3 regions of the Micromonospora sp. NPDC047730 genome follow, and region 2 is predicted to be linked to each of the others. Evidence: riboswitches for the same ligand, from Rfam matches in the RefSeq annotation. Region 2 holds a riboswitch; each other region holds the start of a gene.
What was found. Region 2 has a riboswitch for S-adenosylmethionine ahead of ACGF5G_RS18390 (ABC transporter substrate-binding protein). Riboswitches for the same ligand answer to the same signal wherever they lie in the genome.

Region 1 (4,731 bases), on a different contig from region 2:
ACCGGCCCGGGGGACGCCGGCGAGGCCACCCCGGCCGACTCGGGAGCCTCGACCGGGTCCGTACGACGGGGGCGCACCGATTTCCGGCCCGACTCGTACGCGCGACGGAGCCGTCCGCGTACCCGCTCGAAGCGGCTCAAGCGCACCTCCTGGCTTCAGAACCTGGCCGTGCCCGCCCCGGTGGGCGGACAGGATACGTCCGACCACGCCACCGTAGGGCAGTTCCGCCACCCGGTGCCCCCCGCCCCCGGCGCGTAACCGCTCACGGCCGCCCGACCGGGACACGGTAGCGTTTCCGGCGTGACCGCCGACAAGAATCTCGACTCCGGCCTGCCGATCCGCCTGCTGCACGACCGCGTGCTGGTGCGGATGGAGGGGAGCGAGGGTGAGCGCCGCTCCACCGCCGGCATCGTGATCCCGGCGACCGCCGCCGTGGGCAAGCGGCTCGCCTGGGCCACCGCTGTCGGGGTGGGGCCGAACGTCCGCGCCATCGTCTCGGGCGACCGGGTCCTGTTCGACCCGGACGACCGCTCCGAGGTCGAGCTGCACGGTCGCGGGTACGTGCTGCTGCGCGAGCGCGACGTGCATGCCGTGGCCGCCGAGCGCGTGGAGAACGACTCCACCGGCCTCTACCTCTGAGCCCTCCCCGCCCGCCCCGCCGCGCGTGGCTGCGGGTGCCGGTGTCGTTTGCGGCGCTCCCGGCCGGGAAGCCAGCCGCACCACCGGCCCTGGGGAGGGACGATGCCGGTATTCGTAAAGAAGCTGCTGCTCTGGGGAAGCGTCGCGTTCCTGATCTACTTCATGGCGTTCCGGCCGGAGGGCGCGGCGGAGATGTTCAAGGCGATCGGGGCGGGGCTGATGGCGATGGCGCAGGGCCTCGGCGACTTCCTCACCAGCCTGATGACCTGACGACCCGGACCACCACGGGGCGACCCGGGGCGCCGCCTCAGCGGTGACCGCCGGCCGGGGACCGGGGCAGTGGTGGCCGGGCGGCCAGGGACCGGAGTCAGTGGTGACCGGGCGGCCAGGGACCCGCGGGTCGCGCGCCGGGCCAGCCGGGCGGGCCGTAACCAGGGGCCCCGTAGCCGGCGGGGAAGGCCGGGGGCGGCGGGGCGAGCACCACCGGGATCGGCACCACCGGCTCGTCCGGCGCCTCGACCGGCCGCTGCGAGCCGTCCGGGAACCGCAGGTGGTAGCGGTGCCCGTCCCAGATCCCGGTTGGCGCCTGCGGATCCCTCCCCACGAAGAACGACCGGTACGCGGCGATCGCCTCCAGCAGCTCCCGTTCCTCCCGCGCCGTCCGTTCCCGGTCCGCCGGCCTGCGGTCCAGGCCGCGCAGCGCGCCGTCGCGCAGCAGCGCCAGCCGGGTCGCCGCGAACTGGTAGCCGCGCATGGCCCGCACGCCGGCGTCCCCGGCCACCCGCTTGGCCCACACCCGGGCCGCGTGCCGTCGCCCCAGGCTGCTCAGCGCCGCCACCTCCGGCGGGGTCAGCCAGCCGGCCCGGACGTAGTCCGGCAGGGTGCGTTCGGTGAGCCGCCCCTCCCAGGCCCGCAGCCACACGGCCAGCCCGACCATGCCGAAGAAGATCGGCACCATCACGCCGATGAAGCCGTACAGCATGATCAGCGCCTCGCCGGTGGCCTGGGTGAGCGTGGGCAGCAGGTTCCACAGGCCGTGCAGCATCATCGCCAGCAGCAGGCCGGCGATCGGGGCGAGCACCCGGACGCGCCGGTCGGCGGTGCGGGCGGCAATGCCCAGCCCGACCCCGGTCATCGAGGTGAACAGCGGGTGGGCGAAGCCGAAGAGCAGGATCCGGACGATGAAGATCGCGATGACCTGCTGCGTGCCGGTCGCCGGGCCGTACCGTTCGACGCCGGTGGCGTAGCCGTAGCCGCCCAGGTAGAGGATGTTCTCCACCATGGCGAACCCGATCGCGGAGAGCCCGCAGTAGACCAGGGCGTCGGTGATCCCGGAGATCTCCCGGCGGCGGAAGATCAGCAGCAGGATCGGCCCGAGCGCCTTGGTGAGCTCCTCGATGAACGGCGCGACCAGCACCGCCGTCAGCGCGGTCGGCAGCCCCCAGTCGTCGAAGAGCCCGGACGAGAACTCGTTGACGGTCAGCGAGGCGGCGGTCGAGACGAACGCGCCCCAGGCGAAGCAGAAGATCAGGTATTTCAGCGGTTCCGGTTCGTACCGGTCGAGCCAGAGGAAACAGCCCACCAGCACCGGAACCGGGAGGATCGCCGCGACCAGGCCGATCAGCAGCGCCTGCACGCCGAGGCTCTCGCCGAGCGTGAAGACCATGAACACCGCGCAGGCGGCGATCAGCAGGACGACCCCGGCCAGCACCAGGGCCCGCCGCCAGCCCAGCCGGCGCAGCGGCATCCGGGGAGCGGCCGCGCCCGACGGCGGGACGGCGGGCACGGTCGGCGACGGCGGCAGGGGTGCGCCGGGCGGGGTGTCGGCCATGCGGTCAGCGTAGTCACCCCCGGCCGGCTGGACCGGGCGCATCCGCGCGCTATGCTGCTGGCAGGTCACGAGCGCCAGCGTCAAGCCCCGGCTTGCTGGCCGGCAACCCTCGTCGAGGTTCGCGGTGGGGTGCCCCGGGTGATGACCGGGCCCGGCCCGATTCGCGTGCCGGGCAAGCGCGGACCCCGCCCGGTGTGCCCACCCGGGGTCCCCGGACCCGGAGGTCGGCCGATGACCGTCACCCTCGTACCCCCGCCCGCTCCGCACCCGACGCGGACCGCGCCGCCGCCCGCGGCCGCCGGGCCGCTCGACGTGCTCGGCGTGCCGGGCCAGGTCAACCTGGACTACGCGGCCACCGCGCCGTGCGCGCGGGCCGCCGCCGACGCGGTGGCCGAGCTGCTCCCCTGGTACGCCAGCGTGCATCGCGGCGCGGGGGCCCTGTCACGGCGCTGCACCCTCGCCTACGAGCGCGCCCGGCAGACCGTCGGCGACTTCTTCGGCGCCCGCGCCGGCGACCACGTGCTCTTCACCCGCAACACCACGGACGCGCTGAACCTGCTGGCCCGGGTGCTGCCCGCCGGCACCACGGTGGTGACCTTCGGCGGGGAGCACCACGCGAACCTGCTGCCCTGGCCGCGCGGATCGGTCCGGCTGCCGGTGCCGCGGGAGCCGGCCGAGGCGGTCCGGGCGCTGGACGCCGCCCTCACCGAGCTGCGCAGGCCGGGCGCGGGGGGCGGCCCCGGCGCCGACCGCCACCCGCCCGTGCTCGTCGCGGTGACCGGGGCGAGCAACGTGACCGGCGAGCGCTGGCCGGTGGCGGAGCTGGCCCGGGTGGCCCGGCGGCACGGGGCCCGGATCGCCGTGGACGCCGCGCAGCTCGCCCCGCACGCGCCGGTGGACATCGCCGCCCTCGACGTCGACTACCTCGCGGTCTCCGGCCACAAGCTGTACGCGCCGTTCGGCGCGGGCGTGCTCGTCGGGCGGGCGGACTGGCTGGACGCCGCGCCGCCGTACCTGGCCGGCGGGGGCGCCACCGGTCACGTCGGCGCGGCCACCCACGACGTACGCTGGGCGACCGGACCGGCCCGGCACGAGGCGGGCACGCCGAACCTGCTCGGCGCGGTCGCCCTCGCGGCGGTCTGCGGCGCCCTGGCCGGGGCCGACCGGGCGGCGCTGCACGACGCCGAGCAGGCCCTGCTGGCCCGGCTGCGCCGCGGCCTGGCGGCCCTGCCGCACGTGGTGGAGCTGCGCACCTTCGGGCCGGACGCGCCGCGGGTGGGCATCGTGTCGTTCGTGGTGGCCGGCCGGGACTCGGCGGACGTGGCGGCGGACCTGGCCGGCAACCACGACATCGGGGTGCGCGACGGCCTCTTCTGCGCCCACCCGCTGGCCCGGCGACTGCTCGCCGAGGCGGCGGCGCGCAGCGGCCGGCGGGACCTGCCGCCGACCGCCCTGCGCGCGAGCGTCGGCCTGGGCAGCACGGCGGAACACGTGGACCGGCTGCTCGCCGCCCTCGCCGCGGCGGCCTGAACGACCGCCGCCGCACGGCTGGCCCGCGGGGCGGCGGGTCAGCCGACCGGCGGGGCGGTGGGCGGCTTCGGGGCGGCGGCCGGCTCGGCCTGGCCGCTCGGGGTGTCCTGGTCGCCGAAGGACTCCCGGACCAGGCGGTTCGCCTCCTCCTGGCTGATCCCGGAGGCCACCAGCAGGTCGCTGGCCGTGGTGCGCACCTGCGCGATCACCACGCTGCCGGAGAAGCCCACCCCCGCGGCGTACGCCCGGCCGGCCTCGCTGACCGCGCGCAGCGCCCGCTCCCGTGCCTTCTCCGGCTCCTCGCCGACGGCGAACTCGTGCTTGAGCAGGCGTACCGACTCGGCGAGGTGGGCCGCCGCATCCGGCATCGGCTCCGGCACGGGCTCCTCGTCCTCGATCAGGGTGACCGCGCGCCGGATCAGCGTGCCGGCGTTGCGCATCGCCCGGTCGATCGGGTCGGCGGCCTCGGCGTAGTGGGTGAGTTCGTCCCGCCGGTGCCACCGGGCCGGCGAGAGGACGGCGGTCTCCTTCGCCCCCTCGATCGCCTCGGTGAAGGTGGACAGCTCCTCCTGGTTGTTGCGCAGCCGGTCCAGGGCTTGTTGGGCCTTGTCGCGGTCCCGTTGGCGGAGGGCGTCGGCGGCGCCGTCGAGCTGGGCGGCGAGCAGGTCGAGCGCCGGCCGGGCGGCCCGGTTGATCACGCGGAGCGGATTGAGCGGCAGCAGGACCGAGGT
Region 2 (4,731 bases):
CGGGCGGACTACTCCAACATCGGCACCTGCCTGGACATCTTCGCCCCGGGCTCGTCGATCACCTCGGCGTGGCACACCGGCGACAGCGCCACCAACACCATCAGCGGCACGTCGATGGCCACCCCGCACGTGGCCGGCGCGGCCGCGCTGGTCCTCGCCGCCAACCCGTCGTACACCCCGCAGCAGGTCCGCGACAAGCTCGTCAACGACGCGACCAACGGCAAGGTCACCAACCCGGGCACCGGCTCACCGAACAAGCTGCTCTACGTCGGCAACATCAGCACGCCGACGCAGGACTTCGCCATGTCGGTGTCGCCCACCTCCGGAACGGTCAACCCGGGCAGCTCGGTCACCGCGACCGTCGGCACCACCACCACGGTCGGCAGCGCGCAGAACGTGACGTTCTCCGCCAACGGCCTGCCCGCCGGGGCCACGGCGAGCTTCAGCCCGGCGTCGGTCACCTCCGGCAACTCCGCCACGATGACCATCTCCACCACCGGCACCACCGCGCCGGGCACCTACCCGGTGACCGTCACCGGCACCGGCACGGTCACCACCCAGACCGCGTCGTACACGTTGACGGTCAACGGGCCGCCCGGCTGCTCGCAGACCAACGGCACCGACGTCAGCATCGGCGACAACACCACGGTGGAAAGCTCGATCACCATCAGCGGCTGCTCCGGCAACGCCTCCACCGCAAGCACCGTCGCCGTGAACATCGTCCACACCTACATCGGTGACCTCGTCGTCAGCCTCGTCGCCCCCGACGGCACCGCCTACACCCTGCACAACCGCAGCGGCGGCTCGACCGACAACATCAACCAGACCTACACCGTCAACCTCTCCAGCGAGGCCGCCAACGGCACCTGGAAGCTGCGGGTGCAGGACGCCGCCTCCGGCGACACCGGCTACCTCAACACCTGGACGCTCAACCTGGTCGGCGGGACGCCCCCGGGCTGCACCGGCACGAACGGCACCGACGTCAGCATCGGCGACAACACCACGGTGGAAAGCTCGATCACCATCAGCGGCTGCTCCGGCAACGCCTCCACCGCAAGCACCGTCGCCGTGAACATCGTCCACACCTACATCGGTGACCTCGTCGTCACCCTCATCGCCCCCGACGGCACCGCCTACACCCTGCACAACCGCACCGGCGGCTCGACCGACAACATCAACCAGACCTACACCGTCAACCTCTCCTCCGAGGCCCGTAACGGCACCTGGAAGCTGCGGGTGCAGGACGCCGCCTCCGGCGACACCGGCTACCTCAACACCTGGACGCTGACGCTCTAGCGGCAACGGCGCCACCAGCGCACCCCTACACCGGGACCCCGGCTGAACCTCGGGATCTAGCGGTCCTCGCAACACCCAGACCTTCTGGGAGTTGCGAGGACCGTGTCCGTTTCTGCTGGACTCAAGGCGAAGTTCTTCGAAGACGCTGCGCGAGCAGACCGGGTTCGCCGACCACCTCGCCCGCCGCGCCACCGACCCCCGGCTACACCGTCCGGTAGCACCCGCGGCACGTGGGCGGCGCGATCGAGGAGTGACCGGAGCCCGCCGGTTCGGCCCCGGGTTCGGCGTGGGTTCGCTACCGGGCTCGGCGTCGGGGTCAGCCTCAATTCGCCGCCTGGTCGGCAGCGTCTCCGCTCGCGCCGGGCGGCGCCACGTGAGGGTGGTCATAGCGGCTGGACGCGCCACCACGGGGGGCTGCTAGCCTCGTCGGCAGGTCATGAGCGCCAGCGTCAAGCCCCGGCTCGCTGGCCGGCAACCCTCGTCCGCGCAGGGGTGCCCCGGGTGAAGACCAGGCACCGGAGCAGCTCCGGTGCAAGCGTGGCCTGGTTCCCAGGTCAGCAACGACCGAGGAGAGCCATGTCCTTCCGCATCTGCGTACCGACGGTCCCCGCCGCGGCCCCGACGCCGCCCCTGACCCGGCGCCGCCACGTCGACATGATGCGGGTCTGCAGCGCCTCGTGTCGCCCCGGCGACCCGCGCTAGCCACGCACCAGACCCCCTTCCCAGGACCACCCCAGCGGTACGCCCACCGGGCGCACCGCCGGCGACGCACGCCCGTGCCCGCCGTCGGAGACCCCTTTCGGAGACACCTGTGCGATTCCTTCCCGCCCTCACCCGCGCCGCCGCCCTCGGCGTCGCCGCCGTCCTCGCCGCCACCGCTCTGACCGCCTGCGGCGACGACGCGTCCGAGGCGACCGACAACCCGTACAACCTGCTCCAGCCGGGTGTGCTGCGCACCGGCACGCTCACGGACGCCCCGCCGAACGTCTACCTCAAGGACGGCAAGTTCACCGGCTTCGACAACGACCTGCTCACCGCGGTCGCCGCGAAGGTCGGCCTGAAGGTCGAGTTCGTCGGGACGGACTTCTCCGCGCTGCTCTCGCAGGTCAACAACCGCAAGTTCGACGTCGGCAGCTCCTCGATCACCATCACCGAGGCCCGCAAGAAGACCGTCGACTTCGGCAACGGCTACGATTTCGGCCACTTCGGGCTCGACGTGCCGGCCAATTCGTCGATCACCGGTTTCGACCAGCTCGCCGGCAAGCGGGTCGTGGTCGTGCAGGGCACCGTCCAGGACGACTACGCGACCGGCGAGGGCCTCGACCCGGTCCGGGTGCCCGACTACAACGGCGCGATCAACCAGCTCAAGGCCGGCACCGCCGACGCCTGGATCGCCCCCGCCGAGATCGGCGACAAGTCGGCCGCCGACAGCAACGGCAAGATCAAGGTGGCGGGGAAGCTGCTCAGCCCGGCCCCGACGGCGTACGCGTTCGCCAAGGGCAACGACAAGCTGCGCGAGGCGCTGAACAAGGGCCTCGACGAGGTGATCGCCGACGGCACGTGGAGCCGCCTGCAGGCCCAGTACTACCCGGGCCGCCCGATCCCCGCCGACTTCAAGCCGGGCAGCGGCACCGTCCCGGTGCCGTCGGCCTCGGCCGCCTCCTGACACGTACGGACGACGAGCGAGCGGGACGGTAGGAGAACACGATGGATCCGTTGAGCACCCTGTGGGAGACCTTCTTCGACTGGGACTCCATGCGCGAGGCGCTGCCCGAGATGCTGACGGTCGGGCTGCCCAACACGCTGATCCTCGCGATCTCCGCCGCCCTGCTCGGCTCGGTGCTGGGCATGGGGCTGGCCGTCGCCGGCATCTCGCGTACCCGATGGTTGCGCTGGCCGGCGCGGGTCTACACCGACGTTTTCCGCGGCCTGCCGGCCGCGGCGACCATCCTGCTCATCGGCGTCGGTCTGGCGCCGCTGGGCATGGAGGTGTGGGGCCCCAACCCGTATCCCCTGGGCATCCTGGCGCTGTCGCTGATCGCGGCGGCCTACATCGGCGAGATCTTCCGCTCCGGCATCCAGTCGGTGGAGGCCGCCCAGCTGGAGGGGGCCCGGGCGCTGGGCCTGTCCTGGGGCGAGGCGATGCGCCTGGTGATCGTGCCGCAGGGCATCCGCCGGGTGCTGCCGGCCTGGGTGAACCAGCTGATCGCGCTGATCAAGGACTCCAGCCTGGTCTACTTCCTCGGCCTGCTGGCCAGCCAGCGGGAGCTGTTCCGGATCGGGCAGGACTACGCGGCGAACACCGGCAACCAGTCGGCGCTGCTGCTGGCCGGCCTGTTCTACCTGGCGCTGACCGTGCCGCTGACCCACGTCGTGAACTGGATCGACCGGCGGCTGCGGCACGGCCGGCAGGCCGCCGCGCCCGCCGACGCCGAAGACGACCTCGACCTGGCGCTGCCGGGGGCGGCGGGAGGAAACCAGCGATGAGCATCGACACGACGACCTCGGTGAGCCTGAGCGTCCGCGACGTGCACCTGGCCTTCGGGTCGCACCGGGTGCTGCGCGGCGTGGACCTGGACGTCGCGCGGGGCGCGACGGCCTGCGTGATCGGCCCGTCCGGCTCGGGCAAGTCCACGCTTCTGCGCACCATCAACCGGCTCATCGAGCCCGATCGGGGCGACGTGCTGCTCGACGGGCGCAGCGTGCTGGGCGACGACCCGGATGCCCTGCGGCAGCGGGTCGGCATGGTCTTCCAGCAGTTCAACCTCTTCCCGCACATGAGCGTGCTGCGCAACATCACCCTCGCGCTGCGCCGGATCAGGAAGCTTGGTGAGGACGAGGCGGCGGCGGTCGCCCGCGACCACCTGGAGCTGGTGGGGCTCGCGGCCAAGGCCGACGCCCGGCCGGCGCACCTGTCGGGCGGGCAGCAGCAGCGGGTCGCGATCGCCCGCGCGCTGGCGTTGCGGCCGCAGGTGATGCTCTTCGACGAGGCGACCTCGGCTCTGGACCCGGAGCTGGTCAAGGGGGTGCTGGGGCTGATGGCCGAGCTGTCCGCCGGCGGCATGACGATGGTGGTGGTCACCCACGAGATGGGCTTCGCCCGCGAGGTCGCCGACACCGTCGCGTTCATGGATCGCGGCGTGGTGCTGGAGGCCGGCGAACCGGCCGCGATCTTCGAGGGGGCGGAGCACCCCCGGCTGCGCCGCTTCCTCTCCCAGGTGCTCTGACCCGCCGCGACGTCCCCACCGAGGAGCACCACCGGCGCCGCCGGGAACTGGGACAACGGGCATGCGGCCGGCTGAGGCGCATCTTCCGTGAATGCACGCGGTCCGGTGCCGAACGAGTATCGCGGGCACGCCGCTGTGCGGTAGCCCCCCGCTCGGTGCGGCCCGATCACCCGACCGTCGGCGGACCGTCCTTCTCGGAGGATCGTCG
Region 3 (4,731 bases), on a different contig from region 2:
GATTCCGGGTGCCGCCACCTGCAGATTCTTCGGCCGGGTCGGGAGGGCTGTCCAAGACGCGACACCGATGGGCCATAGGACGGACCTATGAGTACTGGTAGATCTTCTGATCGTCGATGCCCGCGGGGGTCGGGCGAGGGGGATCGTCATGGTGGAACTACGTCAACTCCGGTACTTCCTCGCCGTCGCCGAGGAGCGGTCCTTCACCCGCGCCGCCGCGCTGCTGCACGTCAGTCAGCCGACGCTGAGCCAGCAGATCCGCGCCCTGGAGCGGTCGGTGCGCGCGCCGCTGTTCCACCGGGAGCCGGCGGGCGTCCGACTCACCGAGGCCGGATCCGCGCTGCTCGAACCGGCCCAGCGGGCCGTGGTCGGGGTCGCCGACGGCGTGCGGGCGGCCCGGGACACCGTCGGCACCGGCGACGGCACGCTACGCGTCGGCTTCAGCACCGGCGGGGCGGGCGACCTCATCGCGTCGATCCTGCCCGCCTGGCAGCGGGCCGCTCCCGAGGTACGGCTGGTCCTGCGCGAACTGACCGTGGGCGGGCTGTACACCGCCCTGCTGGAGGACCAGATCGACGTGGCGCTCACCCGGCTGCCGCTGGACCCCGAACGGCACGACTGGACGGTGCTGTTCGCCGAGCCCCGCGTCCTCGCGCTCAGCGCCCGGCATCCCCTGGCCGACGCCGGCGCGGCGGTGTCGCTGGCGGACGTGCTCACGCTGGCCATGCCCCGGATCGAGGACGTGCCGACGATCCGCGACTACTGGCTGCTCAACGACTACCGCGACGGCTGCCCGCCGCAGCAGCGCGGGGTGACGGTCACCTCGCCGGCGGAGATGGCGTACCTGATCCTCCAGGACCCGGCGGTGGTGGCCGTGGGCCCCCGCACGGCACGCGGGCTCTCGCCCCTCGCGGAGCTGCGCTTCGTGGAGCTGTCCGAGGTCGCCCCGGTGCCCTTCGTCGCGGCCGCCCGGCGGCACGACCGCCGTGCCGCCGTGCTCGCCTTCCGTCAGGTCGCCGCGACGGTCGCGCGCCACCTGCACGGCGCGACCACGCCGGCCGGTGGCAGACCGGACCGGGTGGCCGGCGTCGGGACGCGTCGCGCGACCGGTGCCGGGGCGGGCCGGGCCGGCGGCTGAGCCGCGAGCGGTCACCGGCCTCGGACCTCAGCCGAGGAGGCCGGCGTCGCGGGCGGCGCGCAGCGAGGGCCTGATGCGGTGGGTGGGGCCGGCCTGGGTGGCGATCGCGTCGAGGGTCTTGAGCCCCTCGCCGGTGTTGAAGACGACGGTCTCCGCGGTCGGGTCGAGCCGGCCGGACTCGACCAGCTTGCGCAGCACCGCCACCGTCACCCCGCCGGCGGTCTCGGCGAACACGCCGGTGGTGCGGGCCAGCAGCCGGATGCCGGCGCGGATCTCGTCGTCGTCGACGTACTCCATCCAGCCCCCGGTGCGGCGCACCGCCTCCAACGCGTAGAGGCCGGCGGCCGGGTCGCCGATGTTCAGCGACTTGGCGATGCCCGTCGGCTTGACCGGGGTGATCGTGTCGGTGTCGGCGTGCAGGGCGGCGGCGATCGGGTTGCAGCCGGCCGACTGGGCGCCGAAGACCTTCCAGCCGCCGGCCGGCGCCTCGACCAGGCCGATCTCGACCAGCTCGGCGAACGCCTTGTCGATCTTGGTGAGCAGCTCCCCGGAGGCCATCGGGATGACCACCTGGGCCGGGATCCGCCAGCCGAGCTGCTCGGCCACCTCGTAGCCGAGCGTCTTCGACCCCTCGGCGTAGTAGGGGCGGACGTTGACGTTGACGAACGCGGTGTCCTCGAACTCGTCCGTCTCCACCAGCTCGCCGCAGAGCCGGTTCACGTCGTCGTACGAGCCGTCGACGGCGACCAGCTCGCCGCCGTAGACGGCGGTCGTGACGACCTTGCCCTGCTCCAGGTCGCCGGGGATGAAGACCACCGACGGCGCCCCGGCGCGGGCGGCGTGCGCGGCGACCGAGTTGGCCAGGTTGCCGGTGGAGGCGCAGGCGTAGCGGCTGAAGCCGAGCGCCCGGGCGGCGGTCAGCGCGACCGAGACCACCCGGTCCTTGAACGAGTGGGTCGGGTTGCCGCTGTCGTCCTTGACCCAGAGCGGGGCGGTGATGCCCAGCTCGGCCGCGAGGTGCGGGGCGGCGACCAGCGGGGTGAAGCCCGGGTCGAGGGTGACCCTGGTCGCCGGGTCCTGGCCGGCGGGCAGCAGCGCGGCGTACCGCCAGATGTTCTGCGGACCGGCCTCGATCTGCTCCCGGGTGACCGTCGCCAGCGCGGCGGCGTCGTAGTCGACCTCCAGCGGGCCGAAACACTCGTAGCAGGCGTGCTGGGCGGCGAGCGGGTAGCGGGCCGAACAGGCGCGGCAGACCAGGGCGCGGGCGGGGCTGGTGGTGGTGTCGATGCCGGAGACGGCGAACGTCGACGTCATGTCGAGGGTCCTCTCATCTTTCCCCGCATCGCACCCTGCGGCGGGGACGGAATTGGCACCTGCCCCGTCGGTCGCTCAGCGGTGAGCGCGCGGGGTGGTTGCCGGGGCGTCGTCGGGCCGTATCCCTCAGCCCCTCTGGATGAGGTATGCAGTTGTACCTGCGAGTTTAAGCACCGACGCCGCCCGGATCGATGGCAGATCCCAGGATGTGAGCGATCCCGCAGTCGCCGCCGAGCCGCAGGGGCGGCCTCTCCTCGACGGTACGGATTCAGGCTGCCGCGGAGCGGGAACCGGCGGCGGGGCGCCGGGCGCGCAGCAGGGTGTCGCGCCCACCTGCCCGGACCGAACACGGCGACCAGCAGCGGTCGTGTGCCCCTGGCGCGCTCCCGTTACCGTGCAGGCACATTGACGGAAAGGAACGCGCGAATGCGTCGCAAGCTCGTCCCGGTGGTGGCGCTCTCCATGGCCTGCCTGCTGGCGGTGACCACCGCCTGCTCCGCGGGCAACCGGAAGAAGCGGGACCGGTCCGCCGACCGGCCCGCCAGCGCGAAGCGGGACGACGTCGACGCCGCCTGGGCGACCCCGACCCCCCGCCGCACCGGCGACCAGCTCACCTGCCTCGAACTGCGCAACACCCGGATCGGCAGCAGCCGGGTCCGCTACCGCGGGTACGCCGCCCCGATCCGCCTCGCCGCCGGTCGCTGGTCCGACCGGGACGGCACGACGGTGGAGTTGCAGCGGCCGTGCGCCATCGGCGACCTCGACGGCGACGGCGCGGGCGACGCGATCGGCGTGATCATGCTCGACGGCGGCGGCACCGGCCGCTTCTTCACTCTCGCCGCCTGGCGCAACGTCAAGGGCGAGCCGGACTACCAGGCCCAGGTCGACCTCGGCGACCGTACGCCGGTGGAGAGCATCAGCGTGCGCGACGGCAGGGCGACGGTGGTCTACCTGACCCGGCCCGCGGACGGCCCGACGGCCGAGCTGAGCATCCGGCGTACCGCCGTCTACCAGCTCAGGGGAACGACGCTGGCCGAGCTGAGCCACACCGACGCCCGGGTTGCCGACGCGTCCGACGACGGGGAAACCGTCGGCTCCGGCACCGCGCCAGACTCCCCCGACTCCCCCGACCGCAAGCGCAGGCCCCGTTCCCGCTGACGTCCCGCCGGGGGTCGTACCGGGCCCAGGACCGCGCCGGCCGATCCGCCGGCGCGGGCTCCGGTCGTGCCGGGCGGGGGCCAGCTCAGCCTGGAACCGGCCGGTGGGCTGGTGGCCTCGGTAGCCGTATGGACCCGGTGGACGGGCAACCCTGCTGACTCACCGCGCCGAGGCAGCCCCACCCCGAGGCCGGGGGACGCTCGAAGTACTGGACGGGCTGCGACGGGATGGCCTCGGTGGTGAACGTGGCGGCGCCGCTCGGGATGCGTTGCTCGTGGGCACCGGTCGTGTCGGTGTAGGAGGCGACGATGTGCCACTCGCAGGTGTGGGTGGACACCTCCGGCTGGATGCGGAACGCCATGTTCGACTGACCGTTGCCCAGCTCGACGACGTTGCGGCGGAAGTACAGCCGACCCTCCTGCGGCTCGCCCTCGTCCAGGACGTACGGGCCGTGCGGCTCGTCCGTCGGCCCACCGGTCAGGTCCCACAGCAGCCCCTGCCGGGACTCCGCGCCCGCCGGCGGAAGGGTGACGACGGTCTGCGCCGTGGGTACGCGGCACGAGTCCTTGACGGCGGTCATGTTGTTGATCGTGAGTCCGGCGGCGCGATCGCTGTTCAGGTTCAGGTCGAACGTCTGGGCGTGACCGCGGTTCTCGTTGCCGTCCTCGAACGGCGCCACATAGGACGCGTGCTCGACCACCCGGCCGCCGAGCGGCTTCAGGAACTCCCACACCTCTGACGCGTCGCCGTTCAGGGCGGTGAGGATGGCCTGCTCGCCTTCGGTCAGCGGCCGGTCGAGCAGCACACTGAAGGCCTCGGGCAGGTCCCGGTCGTAGTCGAGGGGAGTGACGGTGGACACGAACGCGGCCTGCTCACGGTCCACCGCCTTCTCAGCCTGCCTGTCCGAGCGGGCCCGCTCGGTGGCCGTCGACCGGTCCAGGAGGAAGTTCGCCTGGTAGGCGAACAGCATGCCGACCACGACGATGACGGCGGCGGCGGTCGCGTACACCGCGCGCTGCTTCGGCGAAAGCCCGCGAAACCCGGGCAGTCGCTCATCCGCCAGCACGGCCCAGGCTTTCGGCCCGGGCGCCCGCCCGGACGGCTGCTCCGGTGGCGGTGCG

Region 1: it holds a riboswitch for S-adenosylmethionine, as region 2 does, so the genes downstream of both, ACGF5G_RS19745 (aminotransferase class V-fold PLP-dependent enzyme) here and ACGF5G_RS18390 (ABC transporter substrate-binding protein) in region 2, are expected to answer to the same signal.
Region 3: it holds a riboswitch for S-adenosylmethionine, as region 2 does, so the genes downstream of both, thrC (threonine synthase) here and ACGF5G_RS18390 (ABC transporter substrate-binding protein) in region 2, are expected to answer to the same signal.

Annotation. Positions count from the first base shown of each region.
Region 1 covers NZ_JBIDCU010000008.1:108,202-112,932, reverse strand. The annotation lists gene ACGF5G_RS19765 (AI-2E family transporter) at 1-140, opposite strand, end outside; gene ACGF5G_RS19760 (co-chaperone GroES) at 301-639, shown strand; gene ACGF5G_RS19755 (hypothetical protein) at 742-909, shown strand; gene ACGF5G_RS19750 (PrsW family intramembrane metalloprotease) at 1,007-2,470, opposite strand; SAM riboswitch class IV at 2,534-2,655, shown strand; gene ACGF5G_RS19745 (aminotransferase class V-fold PLP-dependent enzyme) at 2,702-4,000, shown strand; gene ACGF5G_RS19740 (aromatic acid exporter family protein) at 4,039-4,731, opposite strand, start outside.
Region 2 covers NZ_JBIDCU010000007.1:159,677-164,407, forward strand. The annotation lists gene ACGF5G_RS18385 (proprotein convertase P-domain-containing protein) at 1-1,296, shown strand, start outside; SAM riboswitch class IV at 1,729-1,840, shown strand; gene ACGF5G_RS18390 (ABC transporter substrate-binding protein) at 2,108-2,962, shown strand; gene ACGF5G_RS18395 (amino acid ABC transporter permease) at 3,004-3,783, shown strand; gene ACGF5G_RS18400 (amino acid ABC transporter ATP-binding protein) at 3,780-4,523, shown strand.
Region 3 covers NZ_JBIDCU010000008.1:86,180-90,910, reverse strand. The annotation lists gene ACGF5G_RS19665 (LysR family transcriptional regulator) at 149-1,138, shown strand; gene thrC (threonine synthase) at 1,166-2,452, opposite strand; SAM riboswitch class I at 2,463-2,598, opposite strand; gene ACGF5G_RS19655 (hypothetical protein) at 2,879-3,610, shown strand; gene ACGF5G_RS19650 (hypothetical protein) at 3,696-4,619, opposite strand.